4 regions of the Pantoea sp. LS15 genome follow, and region 4 is predicted to be linked to each of the others. Evidence: predicted binding sites of a transcription regulator. Region 4 holds the regulator's gene; each other region holds the start of a gene.
What was found. The regulator PurR, encoded in region 4, represses purine synthesis genes. The targets are predictions, from matches to a motif close to CANGCAAACGTTTGCNTG.

Region 1 (3,141 bases), on a different contig from region 4:
AACGTCCAGCGGCAGATCGATCGGCTGGTTGTCAAAGTGGGTGTCGCTTAAGGAGAGGTGCAGTTCTTCGGTCGCTTCACCAATAACGGCATATGGCGCGCGCTCGCGGCGGCACAGCTCGTCAAACAGCGGTAGTTGATCCGCAGCAACGGCCAGAACATAACGTTCCTGAGATTCGTTACACCAGATTTCCAGCGGGCTCATACCCGGCTCATCACTCAGGATGTCGCGCAGGTTGAAACGGCCCCCGCGGCCGCCGTCGCTCACCAACTCCGGCATGGCGTTAGACAAACCGCCCGCGCCCACATCGTGAATAAACAGAATTGGGTTAGCTTCACCCAGCTGCCAGCAACGGTCGATCACTTCCTGGCAACGACGCTCCATTTCCGGGTTGTCGCGCTGCACGGAAGCAAAGTCGAGATCCGCATCGGACTGACCAGAGGTCATAGAAGAAGCTGCCCCGCCGCCCAGGCCGATGTTCATTGCCGGGCCACCCAGCACGATCAGCTTCGCGCCCACGACGATCTCGCCTTTCTGCACGTGATCGGCGCGAATGTTGCCGATCCCACCCGCCAGCATGATCGGTTTGTGGTAGCCGCGCAGCTCTTCGCCGTTGTGGCTGTCCACTTTCTCTTCATAAGTACGGAAGTAACCGTTCAGCGCCGGACGACCAAATTCGTTGTTAAACGCCGCGCCGCCCAGTGGGCCTTCGGTCATGATATCCAGCGCTGTTACAATGCGCTCTGGCTTACCGAAATCTTCTTCCCACGGCTGTTCAAAGCCCGGGATGCGCAGGTTGGAAACGGAGAAACCGACCAGACCGGCTTTTGGTTTTGCACCGCGGCCCGTTGCACCTTCATCACGGATTTCACCGCCGGAACCGGTCGCCGCACCCGGCCACGGGGAGATCGCCGTCGGGTGGTTATGGGTTTCAACTTTCATCAGGATGTGCGCAGGTTCCTGATGGAAATCATAGCGCCCTGCTTCGCGATCGGCGAAGAAGCGGCCCACCTCGGAACCTTCCATAACCGCGGCATTGTCTTTATAAGCAGACAGCACGTGGTCTGGAGTTTTCTCCATGGTGTTTTTAATCATTTTGAACAGCGACTTCGGCTGCTGTTCGCCGTCAATAATCCAGTCGGCGTTGAAAATCTTGTGACGACAGTGTTCAGAGTTGGCCTGCGCGAACATATAGAGTTCGATGTCATTCGGATTGCGGTTCAGCTTAACAAACGCATCCTGCAGATAATCAATTTCGTCTTCTGCCAGTGCCAGGCCAAGACGCAGGTTCGCGTCAATCAGCGCCTGGCGCCCCTGCCCCAGCAAATCCACGCTCTGTACCGGCGCAGGCTGATGGTGGGAGAATAGCTTCTGCGCGTCATCGAGAGAGGCGAAAACACTCTCCATCATGCGGTCATGAAGCTCAGCTGCAACCGCCTGCCACTGTTCTTCGCTCAGGGTGGAAGCTTCCACATAGTACGCCACGCCGCGTTCCAGACGGTTAATCTGGCTCAGGCCACAGTTGTGGGCGATGTCGGTGGCTTTGGAAGACCAGGGGGAGATGGTGCCCGGACGCGGCGTCGCAAGGATCAGTTTGCCGGTTGGCGTATGGCTGCTCAGACTTGGGCCATACTTCAGCAGGCGTTCCAGCTGTACGCGCTCCTCAGCATTCAGAGGGGCATTCAGGTCAGCAAAATGGACATACTCAGCGTAAATATTGCTTACCGGAAGGTCGGCCGCCTGAAAACGTGCCAGCAGTTTGTTAATACGGAAGGCAGACAGTGCAGGCGAACCACGCAGAATTTCCATCATAAGTCTCTCGTCTTCGAAGCGCCGGGGCGCTTACAGTGTGCGCAAGGGGGGAAAACGGGCGTCATTATAGAGAATCCTGAGCGCCGACGAAACCGTTTGCGTCGAAATAAAATCTGCGCAGACATTTAACAATAGATGTGACCTGTCTCTCTAATGGGTTGCCAAGTGGCGCAAGTTTACGCAAAATGCCGCTCATTCAATGGCAAACCTTATTATTAACATGGCTACAGCAAACTGAGGCAACCGGCGTCGCAGAGAATTAACTAATTGAAAAAATTAAAGATTAATTATCTGCTCATCGGCATTGTGACGTTGCTGCTGGCAGTGGCCCTCTGGCCTTCCATCCCCTGGTTCGGCAAAGCCGAAAACCGTATCGCCGCCATAAAGGAGCGGGGGGAACTGCGCGTCAGTACCCTAAACTCTCCGCTGATCTACAGCGACATCAATGGCAAAGTTATTGGTCTGGATTACGAACTGGCCCAACAGTTCGCCGATTATCTTGGCGTGAAGCTTAAAATTACCGTCCGCCAGAATATCAACCAGCTGTTTGATGACCTCGATAACGACGATGCCGATATGCTCGCGGCCGGGCTGGTGTATAACAGCGAGCGCAGCAAGAACTATCAGCCAGGCCCGACCTACTACTCCGTTTCGCAGCAACTGGTCTACCGTGTCGGAAGCGTTCGCCCGCGCACGCTTGCTACCATTAACGATCAACAACTGACGATTGCCCCCGGCCATGTGGTGATTGACGATCTGCGTGAGCTCAAGGAGAAGAAATACCCGGACCTGAGCTGGACAGTCGATCCTAAACTCGGCACAACGGAACTACTGGAACAGGTTAAAGATCAGAAACTGCCCTATACCATCGCTGATTCAGTCGCGATCAGTCTTTTCCAGCGCGTTCACCCTGAGATCGCCGTGGCGCTGGACGTCACCGACGAACAACCCGTTACCTGGTTTAGCCAGCTTGATGACGATCAGACCCTTTCTGCGGCGATGCTCGATTTCTTCAACACCATCAATGAAGACGGTACCCTGGCGCGTCTGGAGGAGAAGTATCTTGGCCACGGTGACGACTTTGACTATGTCGACACCCGTAGCTTCCTGCGCGCGGTAGACAGTGTCCTGCCAGACCTGCAGCCGTTGTTCGAAAAATACGCCCAGGAAATTGACTGGAAACTGCTGGCGGCTATCTCCTATCAGGAATCTCACTGGGATACCCAGGCCACGTCGCCCACGGGCGTACGCGGTTTAATGATGCTAACCAAAAATACCGCCCTGAGCCTGGGGGTGAATGACCGTACCGATGCCGAACAGAGCATCAGC
Region 2 (3,141 bases), on a different contig from region 4:
ATGGTTTTGGCCAGCAGGGCGATACCCTCCTGACGCTGGTTTTGCGTCAGTGCGTCGGCCTGAGTAAAGGTATTGAGGACGTCCTGCACGAAGGCACCGTATTTATCCGCATACGGTCTTGCTGCAAGATAGAACGAACCGGTCTGTTTCAGCGTGGTACCGTCTTTCAGCACGCGAACGCCGCCCTGTAGCAATGCAGCGGAATAGTAAGGATCCCAGATTGCCCAGGCATCAACGTTTTTCTGCTGAAACGCGGCGCGCGCGTCGGCAGGCGTCAGATAAACGGGTTGAATGTCGGTAAACTTGAGCCCGGCTTCTTGCAGAGCGCGCAGCAGCAAGTTGTGTGAGCTGGAGCCTTTCTGGAAAGCAACTTTATGCCCTTTAAGGTCGGAGACGCTTTTAATGTTGCTATTTTCAGGCACCAGGATCACTTCGGCCTTCGGTTTGGGCGGTTCAACGCCAACATAGAGCAGGTCTGCTCCCGCAGCCTGGGCGAATATCGGCGGAATATCGCCTGTGCTGCCCAAATCAATACTGCCAACGTTAAGCGCTTCCAGCATCTGCGGACCTGCCGGGAACTCAACCCAGGAGAATTTGGTGTCCGGGAAGCGTTTTTCCAGAAGCTGGTGGCTTTTTGCCAGCACCATGCTGACGCTGCCTTTCTGGTAACCAATGCGTAAGCTTTCAGGTGCAGTTTGCCCGGCATGGGCCAGCGACGTCAGCGCTATCAGTCCGGCCAGTCCAATACGGGTTACGGTTTTAAACATGGGCGACTCCTTGCGGATGACCAAACGCAGGTGCCTGGATATCCCTGCGATGCAGGGCATGCCAGAAGGTTTCCAGGGCGTTATCGAGGCGGGTTTGCAGATTGGGTGTAAAGTGCGGTTTATGTTGATAGTCAATGACCTGGGAGTCGTCCGCGAACACACCGTGAAGGATCTCCTGTGCTTTCAGGGCGTTCAGGACCGGCTTCAGGGCATAATCCACGGCCAGTAAATGCGCCACTGTGCCGCCGGTTGCCAGGGGCAGCACTACTTTGCCATCCAGCGCACGTTCAGGGAGCAGGTCAAGCAGGGTTTTCAGTGCCCCGGAAAAAGAGGCTTTATAAATGGGTGTCGCCACGATTAACCCATCAGCGCCTTTAAGCTGTTCAGTCAGGGTGTGAAGCGCCGGGCTGTCAAAACGGGCATAGAGCAAATCTTCAGGTTCGAAGTTATGCAGGTTCCAGTGGCACACTTCCACATCCAGGGCATTAAGTTTTTCACGGGCATATTCCAGCAGGGCGCTGGAGCGCGAAGGGAATCGTGGACTTCCGGCCAGAGTAATGACGCGCATACGTTCTCCTTATAACCAATTGTTTGCTTTTATCTAACATTCATAACAATTTTTAGGAGTGTGACACTGCGCGGTTATTCCACTAAATGATTTATCTGCAATTTAAATGCGAAAAAGTGCATAAGAAATGAGCCGGAAGGTAAACGATTGCGTTTTACGCTGATTTTTTGCCGCAGGTCAATTCCCTTTCGGCGTCGGATCGCCCATAATCCCCTCCCGGTTTGCACACCGGGAATCCAGGAGAGTTCATGTACTACCCCTTCGTTCGTAAAGCCCTTTTCCAGCTCGACCCTGAGCGCGCTCATGAATTTACATTCCAGCAATTACGTCGTATTACAGGAACGCCTCTGGTCGCTCTGGTGCGTCAAAATGTGCCGGAAAAACCTGTGCAATGCATGGGACTGACCTTTAAAAACCCGCTGGGTCTTGCGGCTGGTCTGGATAAAAATGGCGAGTGCATTGATGCCCTGGGCGCGATGGGCTTTGGATCTATCGAAATCGGTACTGTCACGCCGCGCCCACAGCCGGGAAATGACAAGCCGCGTCTGTTCCGTCTGGTCGAAGCCGAAGGCTTGATCAACCGCATGGGCTTTAATAACCTCGGTGTCGATCACCTCGTTGAGAATGTAAAAAAAGCCCATTTTGATGGTGTATTAGGTATCAATATTGGCAAAAATAAAGACACACCGGTAGAGCAGGGTAAAGATGACTATCTGATTTGTATGGAAAAAGTCTACGCCTATGCTGGTTATATTGCGGTGAATATTTCCTCGCCCAATACCCCGGGTCTGCGTTCTTTGCAATATGGTGAAGCGCTGGATGATCTTCTGAGTGCCATTAAAAATAAACAAAATGAGCTGCAGTCGATCCACCATAAATATGTTCCCGTCGCGGTTAAGATCGCCCCGGATCTTTCTGTCGAGGAATTGATCCAGGTTGCCGACAGTTTAGTTCGCCATAATATTGATGGTGTGATTGCGACCAATACCACTCTCGATCGCTCCCTGGTTCAGGGAATGAAAAACTGTGACGAAGCGGGTGGGTTAAGTGGACGTCCGGTACAATTAAAAAGCACCGAAATTATTCGTGCATTGTCAGCGGAATTAAAAGGTCGTTTACCGATTATCGGCGTCGGTGGTATCGACTCAGTGATTGCTGCGCGTGAGAAGATGGCGGCAGGTGCATCACTGGTGCAAATCTATTCCGGCTTTATTTTTAAAGGACCGCCGTTGATTAAAGAAATCGTTACTCATATCTAATCTTTTCTCTTAATCAGACAACCAGGGCTTTATTTCCGGCCCTGGTTGTTTTATATTCCGTCATTGTTGCTTATTTAGACATTATAGTCTTTTATTAAATGGTGTTAAAAACGAAGCGACGAGCAGGACATTTTTAGTACAGGACGTTTGGGACGGGAGAGAAACATGCGAATTAAACCTGACGATAACTGGCGCTGGTATTTTTGCGACGAGCATGACCGTATGATGCTCGATTTAGCCAATGGTATGTTGTTTCGTTCTCGTTTTGCCCGCCGAATGTTAACCCCGGACGCTTTTTCTCCGTCAGGATTCTGTGTTGATGATGCTGCGCTTTATTTCTCCTTTGAAGAAAAATGTCGCGATCTGATGCTCTCTAAAGAGCAGCGTGCCGAACTGGTATTAAATGCACTGGTGGCTATTCGTTTCCTGAAACCACAAATGCCAAAAAGCTGGCATTTCCTGCCGCATGGCATGAGCTGGACTCCAGCAACGGGCGATGCAGCCAGTGTCAATCTGAGTGATAGTGCAGAAGAGGTAAGCCTGCTGG
Region 3 (3,141 bases), on a different contig from region 4:
TAGTCCTCAGCCAGCGCCATAATCGTGTTGTCAGGTGAAATGGACATGCCGCCCAGCGTATAAAATTCGCTGTGGGCGGCGCGCTGGTTGGCATCCAGCAAAATCTCCCACTCATCCCATTCGGCACTTAACACGGGTTGTCGTTGGTAGATGGGATACTCGTTGCCGGGCTCGTAGATATGACGATAGCGATAGCCATTTTTGGTCCAGGGCGCGGAGATATCATGCTGAGGAATGCGCTGTACCATTTCATTCAGCAGTTGATCCTGAAGTGCCTGCTGGCTGGACATGACCTTGCGGCCATAGTCGTTTTCCTCGTGCAGGTAGTCGAGCACCTCTGGCCGCGAGCGCGAATCGTCCCGTAGCCAGTAATAATTGTCTATACGCGTATCGCCATGCGTGGTTATCGCATAAGGAGTACGTCGGGCTTTCGGTGGCATGTGATCATTCTTGTAAGTTCTACACCCTATAAGGGTGGCAAAACCCACGCATGATGCAAGCGAAACATGACCACAGAAGTGATAGTCAGTCAGTTAACGTCCGCTTTTGTTCCCGGATATCCTGTTCAATGCCCTCCCGGACATCCTGAGGGATCTTCAGCGCATCCCCCAGAGCATTGAGATAGCTCCGCTCCATAAAATGATCGATATCAATGGCGGCACAGCTGAGGAAATAGAGTTCAAGGGCTTCTTCCTCATTCTTCACACTCTGCGCAAGGCGCTGTGGATCGAGTGGTTGATCGATCGCCTGCGCCACCAGGACTCTGCCCTTCTCTTCGACACCGGCTTCACGGAGCTGCTGCTCAATCGCCGCTCGCTCTTTATCGTCGATATGCCCGTCACTTTTCGCGGCAAAGACCAGCGCAAGGATCAATCGTTCGGTACGCAGATCCAGAGGCGAGGTATGTTCACCGTAATGCGGTTCATCGCTGTGAGTAGTTCGTATCCTGTCCTTGTATTTATTCCACAGTACAGTGCCTGCGATGGCCCCGCCACCGGCCAGCAACGCGCCAGTACCATATTTTGCCAGCAACTTACGTGAGGATTTATTCGCGACCAAAAGGCCTGCCAATCCGCCGAGTGCACCGGGAACCAGCAGTTTACTGAGCCCTTGCTCGCCAGACGATGATGTTTTCTGCCCTAACAACGATTGCAACTGATTTAACCAGCCTGACATGGTTTCCCTCACTTAACGGTGAACATATTTCACAGCGTAAGCGAGCAGACGTCAGGAAATGTCCAGCCTGGCTAAAGATGCGCAAATTTCTTCCCCCTCCTTTAGCCCTGCACAAGACACACGCAAACGTTTTCGTTTATACTGCGCGCATCTTTTTCAGGGGGAATGTTATGACTCGTTTAGGAACTGCGCTGCGACCTGCAGCGACGCGTGTGATGCTGTTGGGATCGGGCGAACTGGGGAAAGAGGTCGCCATTGAATGTCAGCGTTTAGGTGTGGAAGTGATTGCCGTAGACCGTTACGCTGATGCCCCCGCCATGCACGTCGCCCATCGTTCTTATGTGATTAACATGCTGGATGGTGAAGCCCTGCGGGCACTGATTACGCAGGAGAAACCCGATTTCGTAGTCCCGGAAATTGAAGCCATCGCCACCGATACGCTGATCGCCCTTGAACAGGAAGGTCAGCGCGTGGTGCCCTGTGCCAAAGCGGCAAAACTGACCATGAACCGGGAAGGTATTCGTCGTCTGGCGGCGGAAGAGCTGGGGCTTCCCACGTCGAGCTATCGGTTTGCTGGCGATAAATCCGCATTCCTGCAGGCTGTCGAGGAGATTGGCTACCCGTGCATCGTTAAACCCGTGATGAGCTCCTCCGGTAAAGGACAGAGCTTTATTCGCGACAGCAGCACGCTGGGTAACGCATGGGATTATGCCCAGCAAGGTGGTCGTGCCGGAGCGGGCCGCGTGATTGTCGAAGGTGTCGTGAAATTTGATTTCGAGATCACCCTGTTGACCGTCAGCGCCATTGATGGCGTCCATTTCTGTGACCCAATTGGCCACCGTCAGGAAGATGGCGATTACCGTGAATCCTGGCAACCGCAGCAGATGAGTGACCTGGCACTGGAACGGGCGCAGGCGATCGCCCGTAAAACCGTACTCGCGCTGGGCGGCTATGGTCTGTTTGGTGTAGAGCTTTTCGTCTGCGGAGATGAGGTTATTTTCAGCGAAGTCTCACCTCGCCCGCATGACACCGGCATGGTGACGCTGATTTCGCAGGATCTCTCTGAGTTCTCCCTGCATGTACGCGCTTTCCTCGGCCTGCCTGTTGGTGGTATCCGTCAGTACGGCCCGGCCGCTTCCGCAGTGATCCTGCCGCAATTAACCAGCCAGAATGTCACGTTTGATAACGTCGACGGAGCAGTAGGTGCCGGGTTACAGGTGCGTTTGTTCGGTAAACCGGAGATCGACGGCACGCGTCGGCTTGGCGTAGCATTAGCCACCGGAGATAACGTAGAAGACGCTGTGGCGAGAGCCAAAACAGCCGCCGCTGCAGTTAGCGTAACAGGATAAAAAAACGGGCCGAAAGGCCCGTTTTTCATGCTGCGAATAACTTACTGCTTCGCACCTTCAACCGCTTCACGAGCCAGTTTAGTAATGCGATCCCAGTCGCCCGCGTCCAGCGCATCCGCCGGAACCAGCCATGAACCACCGATGCACAGCACGCTTTTCAGTGCCAGGTAGTCACGGTAGTTAGCAGGAGAGATGCCACCCGTCGGGCAGAAACGAACCTGCGCGAATGGACCCGCAATCGCCTGCAGCGCTTTGGTGCCGCCGTTCGCTTCTGCCGGGAAGAATTTGAACTCTTTCAGGCCGTAGTCCATGCCCAGCATCAGTTCAGATACGGTGCTGATACCAGGGATCAGAGGAATAGTGCCTTCGGTTGCCGCTTTCAGCAGAGGCTCAGTCAGGCCCGGGCTAATGGCGAACTGTGCGCCCGCTTCAGTCACTTCCGCCAGCTGCTGTGCATTCAGAACGGTACCCGCACCGACAATGGCGTCCGGCACTTCTTTAGCGATTGCGCGAATGGCATCCATCGCGCAGGCGGTGCGCAGGGTGACTTCCAGAACACGAACGCCACCAGCAACCAGCGCTTTCGCCATCGGTACCGCATGCTCCAGTTTATTTA
Region 4 (3,141 bases):
CAGTGCCACCATCGCGATCACACCCAGCCCGGCAGTCGCCAGGAAGGACATACGCCAGCCAATCACTTCCCCCAGCCACGTCGCGGCAGGTACGCCGCCAATGTTGGCAATGGTTAGCCCCATAAACATGGTGGCCACGGCACTCGCCTGCTTGTGTTTTGGCACCACGCTTGCTGCAACAACCGACCCCAATCCAAAGAACGCGCCGTGGTTAAGGCTGGTCAGAATGCGTGACAACATCAGGGTGGTGTAGTCCGGCGAAATGGCGGAAAGCACATTGCCCAGAGTGAAAATCGCCATCAGGAAAATCAGCGCATTGCGGCGCGCGCGGTGCGAAAGCAGAAGCGTCATCAGCGGTGCCCCAACCATCACGCCAATAGCGTAGGCGCTGATTAACATCCCTGCGGCAGGGATCGAGACATCCACGCCTCTGGCAATAACTGGCAGTAAACCCATTGGGGAGAATTCAGTGGTGCCAATCCCAAAAGCGCCAATCGCCAGGGCCAGCAGGGGAAAATTGATTTTCATACGTCAACTCCGGATGCCGTGTCATGTGGTGACACAGAACAAAGAAGCGGAAAGCATGACATCAATCACAAAAAATGAGAAGTTAACAAAATAGCAAAAGATTTTTGCCAGAGAAGTAACAATCCGGGGAATCGGGAGGGAGAAGACTCTCCCTCCGCGTAAATCAGTGCAGTGCGGCCGTCAGACCCGCTGCGACAATCAAAGCCAGCACAATAACGGTGGTGAACAGCGAAAACTTCAGATCGGAACTCATCAATTTTTCTCCTTTTAATCCCCCCACGAAAAGTGAGCTTGCTCATTTTTGCACAATTTACGTCAAAAATCTTCCTGGATTTAAACGGATAACCACTTTACCTCTTCCCCTTTTCATCAAGATAGGACAAAATTCCACGCTAAATTTATTAGCGTACCGGCCATTGACCCCCTCCTGACGTCCTGTGTCGTTTTCCCGGCGTGTCGCAATTCAAAATTGCGTGATAAGGGTGAGAGAAGGCAAACGTTTACCTTCAAGTTTTTCAGGAGTTTAGGATATGGTCTGGAGTGACATTTAATGGCAACAATTAAAGATGTAGCAAAACGCGCAAACGTTTCCACTACAACCGTATCACATGTAATTAACAAGACCCGTTTTGTGGCGGAAGAGACGCGCAATGCCGTCTGGGCAGCCATCAAAGAGCTGCACTATTCGCCAAGTGCGGTTGCGCGAAGCCTCAAGGTTAATCACACCAAGTCTATTGGTTTGCTGGCGACCAGCAGTGAAGCGGCCTATTTTGCCGAGATTATTGAGGCAGTAGAAAAAAACTGCTTCCAGAAAGGCTATACCCTGATTCTGGGCAACGCGTGGAACAGCATTGAAAAACAGCGAGCTTACCTGTCGATGATGGCTCAAAAGCGTGTTGATGGTCTGCTGGTGATGTGTTCCGAGTATCCGGAATCTGTGCTGTCGATGCTGGAAGAGTATCGCCATATCCCAATGGTGGTGATGGACTGGGGTGAAGCCCGCGCGGACTTCACCGATTCCGTGATCGATAACGCCTTTGAAGGCGGTTATATGGCGGGTCGTTACCTGATTGAACGCGGTCACCGCGAGATCGGCGTGATCCCGGGTCCACTGGAGCGCAACACCGGTGCAGGTCGTCTGGCTGGGTTTATGAAAGCGATGGAAGAAGCGTTGATCACCGTGCCGGAAAACTGGATCGTGCAGGGCGACTTTGAACCGGAGTCGGGCTACCGCGCTATGCAGCAGATCGTCTCCCAGCAGCACCGTCCGACCGCCGTTTTCTGCGGGGGCGACATCATGGCAATGGGTGCCCTCTGTGCGGCCGATGAGCTGGGTCTGCGTGTACCGCAGGATATTTCTGTGATCGGGTATGACAACGTGCGTAATGCGCGCTTCTTTACGCCGGCATTAACGACCATCCACCAGCCGAAAGATTCACTGGGTGAAACCGCCTTCAATATGCTGATGGACAGGATCGTCAACAAACGTGAAGAGTCGCAGTCCATTGAAGTTCACCCGCGTCTTATTGAACGCCGCTCTGTTGCCGATGGTCCGTTCCGCGACTATCGCCGGTAATCTCTTAACGGGGCCAGTTAACCTGGCTCCCGTAACCACTCCCGGTTTAGCGTTTCGCTGTCTCCCAGATAATCCAGTAACCAGGCCATCGCAGGTGAGACATCATTTTGCTGCCAGGTGAGGCAGCAGGCCGCATCCGGGAATGGGTTCTCCAGTGTCAGTTCAACCCATTCTCCGGCATCAATTCGCGGCCGCGCAAAATGAACGGGTACCATCGCGACACACAAACCAGCACTGAGACACGTCGCCGACGATTCCCAGTCGGGGGCAACCACCCGCCGCTGGTTGTCCAGAAGCCAGGTGATACGCTTGGGTAATGAACGGGACGTATCCTCCAGTACCAGCGACGGCCAGTTGCGTAGCGTATCGTCGCTCAATGGTCCTTCCAGAGTCGCCAGCGGATGATCACTTGCCACCACGCATTTCCAGCTCAGCATTCCCATATCACGAAAAGCGTACCGACCCCCGACAGGGATCGCCTGCGTGGCACCAATGGCCATCTCCGCCCTTCCGTCCGCCAGAGCATCCCAGACACCGTTGAACACCTCCTGTGACACCCGCAATTCGACGTCAGAAAAATGACGATAGAAATCGACAATCATTTGCCGGGTACGCTCGGGTTTGACGATATTATCCACCGCGATGGAAAGATGCCCCCGCCAGCCGTTAGCGATCTGTTGACACTGTTCGCGGGTGATCTGCATTTTTTTGATAACAGAACGCCCTTCTTTCAAAAACCACGCGCCAGCGGGCGTTAATTCCACATCCCTATGTCGCCGTTCAAACAGCGGAACCGCCAGCCACTCCTCCAGCTGACGCACCGTGTAGCTGATAGCTGAAGGGACGCGGTGTAACTCCTGCGCCGCTCCACTGAAGCTGCCGTTACGCGCGACAGCATCGACTACTTCAAGAGAATAATCTGACCACATTTTCTGCCTGCAAAAAATTTGAATGCAACCACCAAATATTAGCGTTTCACAAGCCGCTTTGCACTCCCTACACTCAGCGCCAATGTATACCTGCCTCCTCAGGAGAAT

Region 1: purL (phosphoribosylformylglycinamidine synthase) is a predicted target of PurR. The motif match lies at 1,898-1,915, and genes of this name have one in related genera.
Region 2: pyrD (quinone-dependent dihydroorotate dehydrogenase) is a predicted target of PurR. The motif match lies at 1,472-1,489, and genes of this name have one in related genera.
Region 3: purT (formate-dependent phosphoribosylglycinamide formyltransferase) is a predicted target of PurR. The motif match lies at 1,296-1,313, and genes of this name have one in related genera.

Annotation. Positions count from the first base shown of each region.
Region 1 covers NZ_JAAVXA010000002.1:29,151-32,291, reverse strand. Annotated here, with positions in the region: gene purL (phosphoribosylformylglycinamidine synthase) at 1-1,812, opposite strand, end outside; gene mltF (membrane-bound lytic murein transglycosylase MltF) at 2,080-3,141, shown strand, end outside.
Region 2 covers NZ_JAAVXA010000004.1:327,452-330,592, reverse strand. Annotated here, with positions in the region: gene HED65_RS09395 (sulfonate ABC transporter substrate-binding protein) at 1-767, opposite strand, end outside; gene ssuE (NADPH-dependent FMN reductase) at 760-1,335, opposite strand; gene pyrD (quinone-dependent dihydroorotate dehydrogenase) at 1,584-2,594, shown strand; gene zapC (cell division protein ZapC) at 2,760-3,141, shown strand, end outside.
Region 3 covers NZ_JAAVXA010000001.1:11,656-14,796, reverse strand. Annotated here, with positions in the region: gene ptrB (oligopeptidase B) at 1-440, opposite strand, end outside; gene HED65_RS00060 (tellurite resistance TerB family protein) at 526-1,176, opposite strand; gene purT (formate-dependent phosphoribosylglycinamide formyltransferase) at 1,347-2,525, shown strand; gene kdgA (bifunctional 4-hydroxy-2-oxoglutarate aldolase/2-dehydro-3-deoxy-phosphogluconate aldolase) at 2,567-3,141, opposite strand, start outside.
Region 4 covers NZ_JAAVXA010000012.1:83,989-87,129, reverse strand. Annotated here, with positions in the region: gene HED65_RS16955 (MFS transporter) at 1-528, opposite strand, end outside; gene cydH (cytochrome bd-I oxidase subunit CydH) at 692-781, opposite strand; gene purR (HTH-type transcriptional repressor PurR) at 1,079-2,104, shown strand; gene punR (DNA-binding transcriptional activator PunR) at 2,122-3,033, opposite strand.